DNA from 2 places in the Magnetovibrio massiliensis genome. Region 2 is predicted to be linked to the other one. Evidence: predicted binding sites of a transcription regulator. Region 2 holds the regulator's gene; the other holds the start of a gene.
What was found. Region 2 encodes LexA, which represses DNA repair genes until DNA is damaged. Its sites were predicted from a motif close to ATGTTCTANTTTGGTTC; they were not measured.
Positions count from the first base shown of each region.

Region 1: a site for LexA is predicted at 4,954-4,970, ahead of V5T82_RS17275 (DUF5131 family protein). Genes of this name have one in related genera too.

Region 1 is NZ_JBAHUR010000021.1:5,514-12,761, forward strand. Features, by position in the region: gene metH (methionine synthase) at 1-3,086, shown strand, start outside; gene V5T82_RS17270 (three-Cys-motif partner protein TcmP) at 3,083-4,186, opposite strand; gene V5T82_RS17275 (DUF5131 family protein) at 4,196-4,942, opposite strand; gene V5T82_RS17280 (MmgE/PrpD family protein) at 5,068-6,375, shown strand; gene V5T82_RS17285 (bacteriohemerythrin) at 6,372-6,776, opposite strand; gene V5T82_RS17290 (hypothetical protein) at 6,806-7,060, opposite strand; gene V5T82_RS17295 (ABC transporter permease) at 7,116-7,248, opposite strand, start outside.
Region 2 is NZ_JBAHUR010000002.1:182,030-189,277, forward strand. Features, by position in the region: gene trpD (anthranilate phosphoribosyltransferase) at 1-310, shown strand, start outside; gene trpC (indole-3-glycerol phosphate synthase TrpC) at 315-1,112, shown strand; gene moaC (cyclic pyranopterin monophosphate synthase MoaC) at 1,116-1,592, shown strand; gene V5T82_RS03335 (molybdopterin molybdotransferase MoeA) at 1,595-2,815, shown strand; gene V5T82_RS03340 (GNAT family N-acetyltransferase) at 2,815-3,315, shown strand; gene V5T82_RS03345 (hypothetical protein) at 3,330-3,758, opposite strand; gene lexA (transcriptional repressor LexA) at 4,050-4,760, shown strand; gene V5T82_RS03355 (response regulator) at 4,929-5,699, opposite strand; gene V5T82_RS03360 (ComEC/Rec2 family competence protein) at 5,864-7,248, opposite strand, start outside.

The DNA of each region.
Region 1 (7,248 bases), on a different contig from region 2:
TCGAAGAAGAAGGCTTTGAGCTGCCCATCATGATTTCCGGCACCATTACCGATGCGTCTGGTCGGACGCTGTCGGGTCAAACGGCGGAAGCGTTTTGGAACTCGCTGGCCCACGCGAACCCTGTGTCCATCGGGTTCAACTGTGCGCTGGGTGCGGAAGACTTGCGCCCGCACGTTCAAGCCGTGGGCGCCATTGCCGACACCCACGTGTCGGTGTATCCCAACGCCGGACTACCCAACGAATTTGGGGCCTATGACGACACGCCTGAATATATGGGCGAGGTGCTCAAAAGCTTCGCCGAAGAAGGCCTAGTCAATATTGTCGGTGGGTGCTGTGGCACCTCGCCGGATCATATCAAAGCCATCGCCGATGCGGTTGCTCCTGTTGCGCCCCGCACGTTGCCAGACCCAGAAATGGTTTGCCGCTTGTCCGGCCTTGAGCCGCTGATCATTGATGACGTGACGGGTTTTGTGAACGTTGGTGAGCGCTGCAACGTTGCGGGCTCGGCCAAGTTTAAAAAGTTGATTGCCGAAGGCGACTATCAAACGGCGACCGACATTGGCCGCACCCAAGTCGAAAATGGTGCGCAAATCGTGGACGTCAATGTGGACGACGCCATGTTGGACGCTGAAAAAGAAATGACCACGTTCTTGAACCTGATCGCGGGCGAACCCGACATTGCGCGTGTCCCAGTGATGATCGACAGTTCCAAATGGGATGTGATCGAAAAAGGCTTGAAGTGCGTGCAGGGCAAAGGCGTGGTGAACTCCATCTCGCTCAAGGAAGGTAAAGAAAACTTCCAGGCCCAGGCCAAAACCATCATGAATTATGGCGCGGCAGTCATTGTCATGGCGTTTGACGAAGACGGGCAGGCCGACAGTTATGAGCGCATGGTTGAGATTTGCAAAAAATCTTACGACGCGCTGGTTGAAATTGGCTTCCCGCCGCAAGACATTATTTTCGATCCCAACATCTTCCCCATCGCCACGGGCCTGGATGAACACCGCAACTATTCGGTGGACTACATCAACGCGTGCAAATGGATCAAAGACAATTTGCCGGGCGCGATGCTTTCCGGCGGTGTGTCGAACATGTCGTTCTCGTTCCGTGGCAATAATCCGGTGCGTGAAGCCATGCACTCGGTGTTTTTGTACCACGCCATCAACAACGGCATGACCATGGGTATTGTAAATGCGGGACAGTTAACGGTTTATTCCGACATTCCCGACGATTTGCGTGAACGCATCGAAGACGTGGTGTTGAACCGCCGTGAAGATGCGACGGAACGCCTGTTGGAGGTTGCCGAAGAAGCGCGCGGTTTGGGCACCAAAGACACCGGGCCCGATTTGACGTGGCGTGAAAACGACGTCAACAAGCGTTTGGAATATGCCCTGGTCAAAGGCATTACCGAATTCATCGAAGACGACGTGGAACAAGCCCGGCTCGCGGCCACCCAACCCATCGACGTCATCGAAGGGCCGCTGATGGACGGCATGAACGTGGTCGGCGACTTGTTTGGCACCGGACAAATGTTCTTGCCCCAAGTGGTGAAGTCGGCTCGCGTGATGAAACAAGGTGTCGCGCACTTGCTGCCCTACATCGAACAAGGCAAAGCCGCCGGATCGAGCAAGGGCAAAATCTTGATGGCGACGGTGAAGGGCGACGTGCACGATATCGGCAAAAATATCGTCGGCGTGGTGCTCCAGTGCAACAACTTCGACGTCATCGACCAAGGTGTGATGCAGCCCTACGCGGACATCTTGGACCGTGCCGAAGCCGAAAACGTCGACATCATTGGGCTCAGCGGTTTGATCACGCCGAGCTTGGAAGAAATGGTCATCGTCGCCAAAGAAATGGAACGGCGCGGTATGACACAGCCGTTGTTGATCGGTGGTGCAACCACGTCGAAGGTCCACACGGCGGTGAAGATCGACCCGGAATATTCCGGCGTGGTGATCCACGTGAACGATGCGTCGCGCGCCGTGGGTGTGGCCTCGCAGCTGCTGTCCGAAACGCAACGCGATGACTATGTAGCAGGCATCAAAGAAGAATACGCCCAAGTCAAAGAAAAGCACGAAGCCAGCCAACGCGCCCGCGAACAGCTCTCGCTTTTGGATGCGCGCGAACGCCGCTTGAAGATCAATTGGAACCCCAATGACGCGGTTGCCCCCAGCTTCACGGGCACCAAAGTGTTTGACAATTATCCGCTCACCGAATTGGTTGCGCGCATGGATTGGACACCGTTCTTCCGCACATGGGAGCTCAAAGGCACGTACCCGTCCATTATCAAAGGTGACACGCCTGAGGCGGACAATGCCCGCTCTCTTTGGGCTGACGCACAAGCCATGTTGAAAAAGATCATTGATGAAAAATGGCTCGAAGCCCGCGCCGTCATCGGCTTCTGGCCGGCGGCCTCCGTCGATCACGACGACGTGGAGTTGTTCACCGACGAGACACGTTCCGAAACCCTCACGCGGGTTCACTTCCTGCGCCAACAAATGGTCAAACGCGAAGGCCGTACCAACGATTGTCTGGCCGACTTCGTGGCCCCCAAAGGCTCCGGCGTGAACGATCACATCGGTGGGTTCGCCGTGACGGCTGGCATCGGCCTGGATGAAAAATCTGCCGAGTTCCAAGCGGCCAATGATGATTACAACGACATTTTGTTGAAAGCCTTGGCGGATCGTTTAGCCGAAGCGTTGGCCGAACGCATGCACGAACGCGTGCGCCAAGAATTCTGGGGTTACGCCGCCGAAGAGGACTTGGCTAACGAAGACTTGATCAAAGAAAACTACGACGGCATCCGCCCGGCTCCGGGTTATCCGGCATGCCCCGACCACACGGAAAAAACCACGCTGTTTAAATTGTTGGACGCGACCGAAGCCACAGGCATCGCACTCACCGACAGCTTCGCCATGATGCCCACCAGCTCGGTGTCCGGTTTCTACCTGTCCCACCCCGAAGCCAAATACTTCGGCATCGGCAAGCTCGGCAAAGACCAAGTCGTGGATTACGCCGAACGCAAAGGCATCACCGTCGAAGAAGCGGAAAGGTGGTTGGCACCGAATTTGGGGTATACGCCTTAAAGGAATTGAATTTTCAGATTCGGGTCGCTGTATGTGCCGGGTCGTCTCTTTTCTGGAGCGCTTAACACTTGTATTTTAGGCGGGTTTGAAAGCTCGAGTGGTCTTAGAACTTGCCTTTTATAATGAGATTCTCTAAACGCTGTTTCAGTCAGGATGTATTCTTCAATTTCTTCAACGGTAACGGTTTGCCCATTGAAAACTTTTTGGATTTGTCTAGATAGCTCTGCGAAGTTTGGCTCATTTGCAAACATGATCATTTGATTAGGATCTGTTGCGTCTGAAAAAGTAAATTCACCGGATGAATCAGTTCTCCACATCGCTTCCTTCATTTTCATAATTCCTTTTTTGCTATTCGTTGCATAAAAAAGGAAGTAATCGGTATTGTTTGCTGCATTTTTCATTTCGAATGAGCGGACATATTTTGCTTTGGCGCTCGCTCGCAATTGACGGTAATAAAGATCATGAAGGCAGCGATTCCGTTCTATTGGCTTTTTTAGATCAGAACAATTCTTCCAATCAGAAGTTCCAAAAAACCGATCAAAGTTTTCGATCTGGTCTGGATGGCTAAGAAATCGATTTATTTCTTCGTACATGAAGTTGACGAACACTTCGCAACTTCGATGAGATAGAATTTCGCGAACGATTGAGAAAGGGACACCTTTCCAGCCGAACGGATCAATAAATGCAAAAGTAGGATGCAGAGGTTTGGACTTGTCACGATAAAAGTCCATGAGCTCATCAAATGCGACCTCAAATTCATCATTCACAATTTTTATGCGAAAGTTTTCTGGAAGCAGCATTTCTTTGATGATTGACTGCAGGTTATTGGAGCGCTCCTTGTCATATTCAACAAAGTAATAAAGGATCGTCGACTTGATTCTACGTAGATGCGCTAACGCAGCCTTGATAGCAATAATTGGGGAACCGTCTTCACCTTTTGAATATCGCCCTGGGCCTGAAAATCCATCAATGTACAAAAAAACAGGGAAGCCACCCTGGCTCAGGATTGGCACCCATGAATATAGGTACATACCAAGAATTTCATGTTTTGCGCGAGTATGGGGATCCAAATCCCATATGGGTGTCTTTGGGGCAGCCATTAGATCAAGTTATTCCGCAGCTATTAAAGGTAAGTTTTGTGGGGGGTATTCGCCCCAAATCCGTCCCTGAAGTTCACGCCCATGCTCCTTCGGGCGGAATCCTCCCCACTGTTTAAAGAAGAACGCCACTTTGGCTTTGTTGCATTGGTCACGGATATCCGTGACCCAGGCTTCTTCGATGGGGCGGTGTTTGGGGCCGCTTTCGCCGCCGACGATGACCCAGTGCATGGCGGATAAATCCATTTTCCCCATCGGGCCGATGAGAGGCTCCAGAGATAAGAACCGCACCGTAGAGTTGGTGTCCCTCAAGTGATTGATGCGGGACTGTTTGCTACCATCTTCGACAGAAACGCCAAGCCAGATGTGGGCAGGTACAGGATCGTTCTTAAAACGCTTGTTGATATAGCTACGCATGCGAGATGAGCGTTTGGTTAGCACCTGGAAGGTATGTTGTGTGGCCGCTTCCATGGTGTCGAAAACTTGATCGACGTAACTGTAGGGGACTTCTTTGTGGAACAGGTCGCTCATGGAATTCACGAAAATCATGCGCGGCTTTTTCCAGCTGAGCGGCTGTTGCAGGCGCGCAGGACGAAGTGTCAGGTCAAAGCCGGTTTCAAAGGGATGTCCCGGCACGCCGCGAAAACGTTCGGCGAAGCGTTCAGCATAGCAGTTGTCGCAACCCGCGCTAATCTTCGTGCAACCCGTAACCGGGTTCCACGTGGCATCGGTCCACTCAATCTCGGATTTTTGCGCCATACCTCGCTCCAGAACAAAACAAGAACATTATACTTGACTTGTGGATAACTTGCCAGAAGATCCTTCAATAAACACTTAAGATAGGTTTAATTCTAAACCAAGCGACAACTGTAATGGACCCGAAAATGTCTCTCACCCAATCCCTCATCCACCTCATTCGCTCCAAGCCCGTCACGCAAGATGATTTGGACGCGGCGGCTTTGTTCACGCTTGACGCCGTCGCCAATGCCGTCGGTGGGTGTTCAACCGAGCCGGGGCACAAGCTGTTGGACTGGGCGGGGGAGAGCGGCGCAGACGCTGGGCGGCGGGCTTTGTTGCTGGGTGGTCTCACGCACATTTTGGAGGTGGACGATTTGCACCGCGCGTCTGTGGTGCACCCAGGGTGCGTTGTGGTTCCGGCAGCGTTTGCGCTTTCAAAGGGGAACGCTCAGGATTTTCTGACGGCCGTGCTTCACGGGTTCGAAGCCACGTGTCGGGTCGGCATGGCCGTGGGCAAAGCGCATTATAAGGTTTGGCATTCCACCGCGACGTGCGGGCCGTTTGGCTCGGCCATGGCGGGGGCGCACCTGTTGGGTTTGAGCGATGAACAGGCCGTTCACGCACTGGGCAATGCGGGCACCCAGTCGGCGGGGTTGTGGCAGTTCATGGCAACCGGAGCCATGAGCAAACACTTGCACGCCGGGCGCGGGGCAGAGGCCGGTGTGGTCGCTGCCGAGTTGGCAAAGCTGGGGTTCACCGGTCCCCCGGAAATATTGGAAGGTGCGCAAGGCTTGTTTGCCGGGGCATGCCCGGACCCGGACCCGGACGCCGTTCTGCGCAATCCAGACCACCGTTGGCAATTGCATGAAAGCTCCATCAAGCCCTGGCCGTCATGCCGTCACACGCACCCCGCCATTGATACGGCGTTGGAACTGTCTGCACACATTAAGAATGTGGAAGAGATCGAACGCGTCAACGTTCAGGTCTACGAAGCCGCCATGGACGTGTGCAATCGCCCAACCCCCGTGAGCGTCTATGAAGCCAAGTTTTCACTTTATCAAACGGTAGCAGCTGCGCTGGCGGATGGGCGTGTGGACTTCGACAGTTTCGAAGCCGACAGCCGAGAGCGCTTGGCTGCATTGCGCGCGAAAATCACGCCGCAAGCCTGTGAGCCGTTTGTCAGCGCCTATCCTCAGGATTGGGGAAGTGCCGTTGAGGTTGTTTTGAAAGACGGCTCAACGTACAAGGCCGAGCGCCAACACTGCAAAGGCGACCCGGAAGCTGCCTTGTCCAAAGACGAAATGAAAGCCAAAGCGCGCATGCTGATGGACCTGGGCGGCTATGAGAACCCGGACCAACTTATGGAAGCCATTTTGGGTATGGCAGAGGGCGGGGCTGTGCCGGATGTGTTTGTGGGGTTAAAGGCTGTTGAGGGCGACACATCAGCGGGCTAAATGATGTTCTTCTCTTTCAAAAACGACACAAACTGCATATCGCCGCGCACCACGTCTTCGATTAACAACGTCGCCATTTCATCAAAGCAGCGTTTTAGTGTTTCCGGGCTTTCCGTGTTGACGCACAGCGCTTTGACACCTTGGGCTTTGAGCATCAGCTCATGGTGAAATGTCATGTGGTCTTTGAGTTCCGGATACTCGGCATCGGCCAGCAGGGCTTCTTCGGACTTAAAATGCTCGTCGCACAGAACCAAAAACGCTTCCAAAAGCTCTTCGCATTTTTCGTGCTCTTCGTTTTCGATGCTGTGGGACACGGCGTTGATCATGTTGACGATCTCGGCATGCTCCCCGTCGATGACGGGGTGGCCGGTGATGAAGGTTTCAAGCAATTCGACTTGCATGGGAGGTCCTTAAAAAAAGGTGGTCGAGGTTACTGGTTCGCGGTTGGTTTTTGCGGGTTTTTGAGTTTTCGCGCATCCAAGCGGCGCTGTTGGATCAGCTTGATCTGTTCTTGGCGGATGCGCGCACGCGTGGCCGAATCCGTGGCCCCGGCAAAGCGGTCATTGAAAGCGGACCGTTCCTCGGGCGTTAACCATTCGGTCCCAGGCAGGTGTTGAGCCTGGGTACTGTTTGGTTGGGCCGTAAAGGCAACCAGAAGGACGGCGAGGGCAACAAAAAGGCGCATCGGCAGTTAATCCACAAGTTTGTGGTGGAGAAAGGTATACTTCTGACCAGCGAAGTCAACCGGACGTTTCGCGTAGGCGGTCGAGTCGTAAACGGTCCCGCTCATCCCCCAACCGCCAACTGGTCCCCATCACCGCCATCAGCGCGCCGATAGACGTGGTGCCGGCCAGCAAAAACATGATGAGAATC
Region 2 (7,248 bases):
CGCTTGGGAAGACGGAAAAGTCACCGAGTTCGAAATCAGCCCCGAAGACGCAGGCCTGCCGACAGCCAAGCCCGAGGACCTCAAAGGCGGCACGCCGGAAGAAAACGCGGTGGCGCTGAAAGGTGTGCTCAGCGGCGAAGCAGGTGCATATCGCGATTGCGTGCTGTTCAACGTGGCGGCAGCTTTGGTGGTTGCGGGCAAAGCCAGCGACCTCAAAGACGGTGTGGCCCAAGCCGCCAATGCCATCGACAGCGGTAAAGCCCAAGAAACCTTGGATACACTCATCGCCATTACCACCGGAAACGCATAAACAGATGTCTGATATATTAGACGAAATCAACGCCTACAAACGCATCCACATTGAAGGCCGCAAGGAAGTGCGTTCCATCGACGATTTGGAAAACCGCGCCCACATGGCGGCCACGCCGCGCGGTTTCATCGATGCGCTGAAAAAGTCCGTCGCCGAAGGGCGTTACGGCCTGATTGCCGAGGTCAAAAAGGCATCGCCGTCCAAAGGTCTGATCCGGGCGGACTTTCACCCGGCCCAATTGGCCAAAGCCTACCAACGCGCTGGGGCCAGCTGCATTTCCGTTCTGACGGACGAAAAGTATTTCCAAGGTGCGGATTCTTACCTGGTGGACGTCAAGGGGGCGGTGAAAATCCCCGTGCTGCGCAAAGACTTCATGCTCGACCCCTACCAGGTGGTGGAAGCGCGAGCCTATGGTGCAGACTGCATCTTGTTGATCATGGCGTCGCTCAGTGATGATCAAGCCCAAGAACTGGAAGCCACCGCCAGCGAATTTGGCATGGACGTGTTGGTCGAAGTCCACAACGCTGAAGAACTGGAACGCGCTCTTAAGCTCAAGACCGAGTTGATCGGCGTCAACAACCGCAACCTCAAAACCATGGTCACGGACCTCGCCACCACCGAAGAGCTGGCCGCTATGGTCCCCGAAGGCCGTATGTTGGTGTCCGAAAGCGGGCTCAACACGCCTGAAGACTTGGCGCGCATGTCCAAGGTGGGGGCAAACTGCTTCTTGATCGGGGAAAGCTTGATGCGTCAAGACGACGTCGAAGCTGCGACCCGAGCGATCTTGACCAAAGAGGATTAAACCATGGCCGACTTCACCCACTTAGACCAAGACGGCAACGCCCGCATGGTCGACGTTGGCGAGAAATCCCATACCGAGCGCACGGCGACCGCCAAAGGCACCGTTCTCATGGCCGCAGAAACCTTGGCGAAAATTGAGGAACGCGGCTTTAAAAAGGGTGACGTCCTATCCGTCGCTCAACTGGCCGGCATCATGGGGGCTAAGCGCACCCCGGATCTGATCCCGCTGTGCCATCCCCTCATGCTAACGTCCGTGAAAGTCGAACTCACACCCGATTCCAGCCGCAACGCCGTGGATATCGAAGCCACCTGCAAGCTTTCCGGCCAAACCGGGGTGGAGATGGAAGCGCTGACCGCTGTGTCCGTCGCGGCGCTCACGGTCTACGACATGTGCAAAGCGGTGGACAAAGCCATGCACATCACCGACATCCGTTTGGTTCACAAAGCCGGAGGCAAATCCGGCGAGTTTAAAGCTGACTGATTATGGCCCTGATCCCCGTCACCGAAGCCTTAAATACCGTGCTATCGAAAATGCCTGAGATGTGCACGGAGCAAGTCACCCTGCCCGACGCTTTGGGCCGGGTCTTGGCTGAAGACATCACCGCACGCCTGACCCAGCCCTGGGCCGACGTGTGTGCCATGGACGCCTATGCCGTGCGCCAAGACGACGTGACAACTGTACCGTGCGAATTGAAGGTTGTCGGTGAAAGTGCCGCAGGCGGCAGCTATGACGCTGAAGTTAAACCCGGCGAGGCCGTGCGTATTTTTACCGGTGCTCCGGTGCCCCAAGGGGCCGACACCATCATCATTCAAGAAGACGTGGAACGGGACGGCGACACGGTCAAAGTCTTGGAATCCGCGCCTGCGGGCAAGTGGATCCGCCGCGCGGGCATGGACTTCGCCGAAGGCAAAGTGCTGATCGCAGCGCCCAAAATCATGACCGCGCGGGATTTAGGCTTGGCCGCCGCCGCCAATGTGCCCTGGGTCACGGTCTACCGCCAACCCCGCGTCGCCATCATCGCCACAGGCAACGAAGTGGTGATGCCGGGCGATCCGTTGGCTGACAATCAGATCATCAGCTCCAACTCTGTCATGCTCAACGCGTTTGTGCGGGCCTTGGGCGGGATTGCGCTGGATTTGGGCATTGCACGGGACGACGAAGGCTCGCTGACCCGCTTGGTGCAGTCCGCATCCCAAGCCGACATGCTGATCACCATCGGCGGGGCTTCGGTGGGCGATTACGACTTGGTGGGCAAGGTTTTGACCAACGAAGGCATGGACGTGTGCTTCACCAAAGTCGCCATGCAGCCCGGAAAACCTGTGATTTTCGGAACCCTCAACGGCACGCCCGTTCTGGGCATGCCCGGCAACCCGGTGAGTGTGGGCGCAAGCTCCACCGTTTATCTGCGCCCGTGCATGCGGGTGATGCAGGGCCTGCCCGCCGACGAAGGTCCGCTGGAAACCGCAAAGCTCGCCATTGATGCGCCCGAAGGCGGTGCGCGTCAGGAATACATGCGCGCGACTATGGAGATCAACACTGACGGCGAAAAACTGGTCACGCCATTTTCCAAACAAGACAGCTCTTTGCTGGCGAACTTCGCCGCTGCCGATTGCCTCGTCATCCGCGCCCCCCACGCCCCTGCGGCCAAGGCTGGGGAACGGGTTGAGATCATTGCGCTGAACACGGGCCGGATTTCTCTGTAATGGAAATCCGCGAAGAACTGGACCACGAGCGTCAAGGTGTGTTCGCGGTCATGATTGCCACATTCGGCGGGACCGATGAAGCCAAGCTTGTCGAAAGCCTGGATAACGACGGATCGGTGATCTCCTCGCTTGTCGCGGTTGAATACGGCGAAATTGTTGCTCACATCCTGTTTTCTGCGGTCCAAATGGCCTCTGACGACGGTGAGACGCTTTTTCGGGCTGCCGCGCTCTTCCCCCTTTGTGTCGCGCCGACACACCAACGCATGGGCATTGGCTCCGAACTGGTTCGCCAAGGCCTTGAAATTTGTCAGAAAAAAGACGTGGATGCGGTTCTTGCTTTAGGACAAGAGAATTTCTTTGCCCGCCTAGGCTTCAGCACCTGGAAAGCCGAAAATCTGAAAAGTCCGTTTTCTCCCGGTTTTTTATCGATATTGAGCCTAAATCCATCAATTTTAGACGATTTCTCTGGAAAGTTGGTTTTTCCACCTACCTTTGGGTAGATGTCAAAATAAGATCAATCCGCCAGCTCGAAGATCGGTACGGGGCGAAATGGGGACTTATTGAGAAACTGCAGCTCGCGTTTCGACAAATACCGCCCGCCATACATGACGCTGTCCAACTCAACGATACGTTCGGGGTCGGAACGGTTCGCCAATGTGAACGGATATGTGCACTGGATGGTGTCCTTGGTGCGAGCTTCAGGATCGCTTGCGGACGGATAGCTAAACCGAAGCCGCACGCCCCGAATGCCTTCGCTATCCCATTCGCGAAGCTTGTAAACAATCAGTTCGTTGTATTCATCCGTCACCCGCCCGGCAATGGTGGCACAATCGAACGCTTCGGGCGAAAAGTCGTGATCTGCCACGTCACAGGCCACAAGGCCCATGGTGCACAGCCCAATCCATGCAATCCAGTGGTGTTTCATGCCCCCATTATGGGCCATGCTGGGTTGATCTGACAATTAAACGATCACGACCTTCCGTCACATCCAACGTAAAATTCACCACAGAGGACACAGAGCACACAGAGAAGAAGAAAATATAGCTCTGTGCACTCTGTGTCCTCTGTGGTTCAAAAATCGCTTTGTCAGCTTTGCACTGCGCTCGGTTTTGGTCCTGAAGCCCCTTGTTGGATTTCGCGCTTGACGAATCGAAGAGAACTAAAGTAGAACATATGTATGTTTTTGTTTTGTTCCGCAGCGCATGCGTGCCCTGTGGATTTGGGGAGACGACCCATGCTGACCAAGAAGCAACACCAACTGTTGATGCTGATCGACGAACGCTTGCGCGAAACGGGCGTGCCGCCGTCATTTGATGAAATGAAGGATGCGCTGGGCCTGAAGTCCAAATCCGGCATTCACCGCCTGATCAGCGGCTTGGAAGAACGCGGCTTTATCCGTCGCCTGCCCCACAAGGCGCGGGCCTTGGAAATCCTCAAAATGCCGGAAAACGTGGATGCAGGCAGCAAAGCCCCAGCTCCCGAAACCGCTACGCCCGGAAACGTCGTGCGCGGCCAATTCGGCGCAAAACCGACGCCTGCACATTCCGGCAACGGCAATGGCATGGTCGAAGTGCCCATGTTGGGCCGCATTGCCGCGGGCACGCACCTGCACGGCATCGAACAGACTGCGGAATACCTTAACATCCCGCCCGATATGCTGGGCGGTGTGGGGGATCACTTCTGCTTGGAAGTTGACGGCGAATCCATGATCGAAGCTGGCATTCAAGACGGCGATACGGTGATCATCGAAAAAACCGAAAATGCGCGCAATGGCGCCATCGTCGTGGCGCTGGTGGACGGCGAAGAAACCACGCTGAAGTACATTCACTCCAAGGGCGACACGGTGGCCCTGGAACCCGCCAACAAAGATCACGAAACCCGCATTTTTGGGTCCGACCGCGTGCTGGTTCAGGGGCGCTTGGTGGGGTTGTTGAGGAAGTATTGAAGCCAATAGGCGTCCGTGCAAGCAAAGCTATTCCATCCAGATTGCCTGCGCAACGAACAGCCTGGATGGCTTCGTCGCTTTCGCGCCTCGCCATGACGGATACCTGGACAACTTAACCTAATTTTTTAGGTTATGTTATGCGTGCATCTATTTGACTTAGTTTAATTCTTAAACTTCGGCTCGCGCCAAAACATCATCCACAACCTCAAAAAGCTGTTTTGGTGTAAAGGGCTTTTTGAGCGCGGCGTCGGCACCGACGAGCTCGGCTGCTGTGAGGGTTTTCTCGCCCATCATCTCGTCTTTCCAACCGCCCGATACGGCAATAATGCGGATGTTGGGCCAGTTCTTGCGGATCTTTTCGATCACCGCCAGACCGCCCTCACCGGGCATGAAGATGTCCGTGACCAACAGATCGACACCGACGATTTCACGAGACGTCAGAGCCTCTTCCGCCGTCTCGGCTTCGAACACTTCGTGGCGCCCGTCTTCGAACATGCGGCGCATGACTTTGCGCTGAACGGCGCTATCTTCGACGATGAGAACGCGGGTTTTGCTGACCCCGCCCCGGCGTGACAGAAGGTATTCAATACGCTCGCTCAAAGCCTCGATGGTAAACGGCTTTTGCATGATGGCGTCAGCACCAATGTTGCGCGCTTTGAGCAGCGTTTTATCGCGCCCGCCCTCACCTGCACCTGCCGACATGGCGATAACAGGGACCGACGGCCAACGGCTTTTAATCTCGCGGATGCCCTGATAGCCGTCCATACCCGGCATAATGATGTCGGTGATGATCAAATCCACCGTGTGCCCGGCGTATTTTAACGCATCTTCCATGCGCACGGCCTGGACGGTTTGGTAGTTTTGCTTCGACAAACCGCGAGCAATGAACTCGCAGACCGTCGGACTGTCGTCGACAATCAAGATATTTGTAAACTGCAAGAGGCCCCACCCCTATTCACTTTTGCCCCGGTTATGATTTGTTTTGGGGCACTCCCATATGGCCCATCCCCATGGGCCAACTGCATACAGGATGATACGCCTTTCACAAGACCGTCACAATCTTTTATAAGATTTTTCGCATGCAACTTTGAACGCTTCTAAAATTATGGGTTGAGCGTTTCTCGGATAACCCAGGGCCTGTCGCCGCGCGCACCGTTCACCGTCTCAATCCGTGCAACATTTCCCGCTGCGTTAAACCAAATGGCATGGGTGCCTTTTTCAGCCAAATCGTCTTGGCTGATCAAGTGGTTCATCCCTTGGCAGAGATTCAAGGGGGTGTCGACCACGACCACGTCGGCCAGGGCGCAGTCTTCCAGCTGCGCATCTTCCGTTTTGGCGAAGGCCACCACACCACCGCCCAGACGATAGAGACACCCTTGCGCATCGCAAGACACACCCGTCTGTGTGAACGCCATCTCCTGCCACCGATTACCAGTGTCCCCTGCCCCTGCACGACGCTGCCAAATGGCGCGTTCAAATTTTGCCGAACGCAATGTTGAGAACACATATTCCCCGTTATGGTCCACCACAGCCGCCAATTTGCCATCCTGATGGATCAAAACATCCGGCTGTGACGTCCACCCAATAGCCCCGACCAACCCCAGGGCCACCAATGGCGCACCCAATGCACGCACCCGGCCCCGCCAAAGTGCCAGCCACAACGCGCCCAACACCATGAGGCTCAGCCCCCAAACGGGAAAGGCGGGCACCAAGGTGACCGACCCGGGCCAACTGGCGACCTCGTGCGCGGTGGCTAGGACCACATCAATGCCCCAGCCCATGGGCGTCAAAGCCAAGCTTTCCAGGCCAAGCGGCATTAAAACAAAGCCCACAATGGCCCACGGCATGATCCACAGTGCCATGACGGGCACCGCCACAACGTTCGCCGCCAAGCCGAAATCCGCCACCCGGTTAAAGTGGAACGCTGCAAACAGCCCCGTCGCCAGCCCAGCCACTGCGGTCGTTATGGCCACGCCCAAGAGATAGCGCCCCACCCGTCCCCACAAGGTTTGTGCAGGTTTGGCGTACAAGCCGCGCGTGCGCAGAGCTTCGTAGACGGCGACAAGCGCCACCACGGCGGAAAAGGACATTTGGAAGCTCGCCCCCAACACACTTTCCGGCGACAACACCAAAATCACCAACGCCGCCCACATGACCAAGCGCATGGATACGGCTTTGCGTTCAAACAGCACAGCCAGTAACACCAAAGACACCATCATAAAGGCGCGCTGGGTCGGCACCGTAGCCCCAGCCAACAGGGCATAGCCGAACGCCGCTGCAATCGCCCCCACCGCCGCCCACTTTTTGATGGGGAAGCTCAATGCAACAGAAGGCCACAGCGCCAAGGCCCCGCGCAGGGCAAAAAACACCAAACCAGCGATGAGGCCCACATGCAGCCCCGAAATCGCCAACAGGTGCGCCAAGCCGCTTTGGCGCATGTCTTCCATCACACCCTCAGGGATTGTGCCGCGCTGTCCGGTCATCAGCG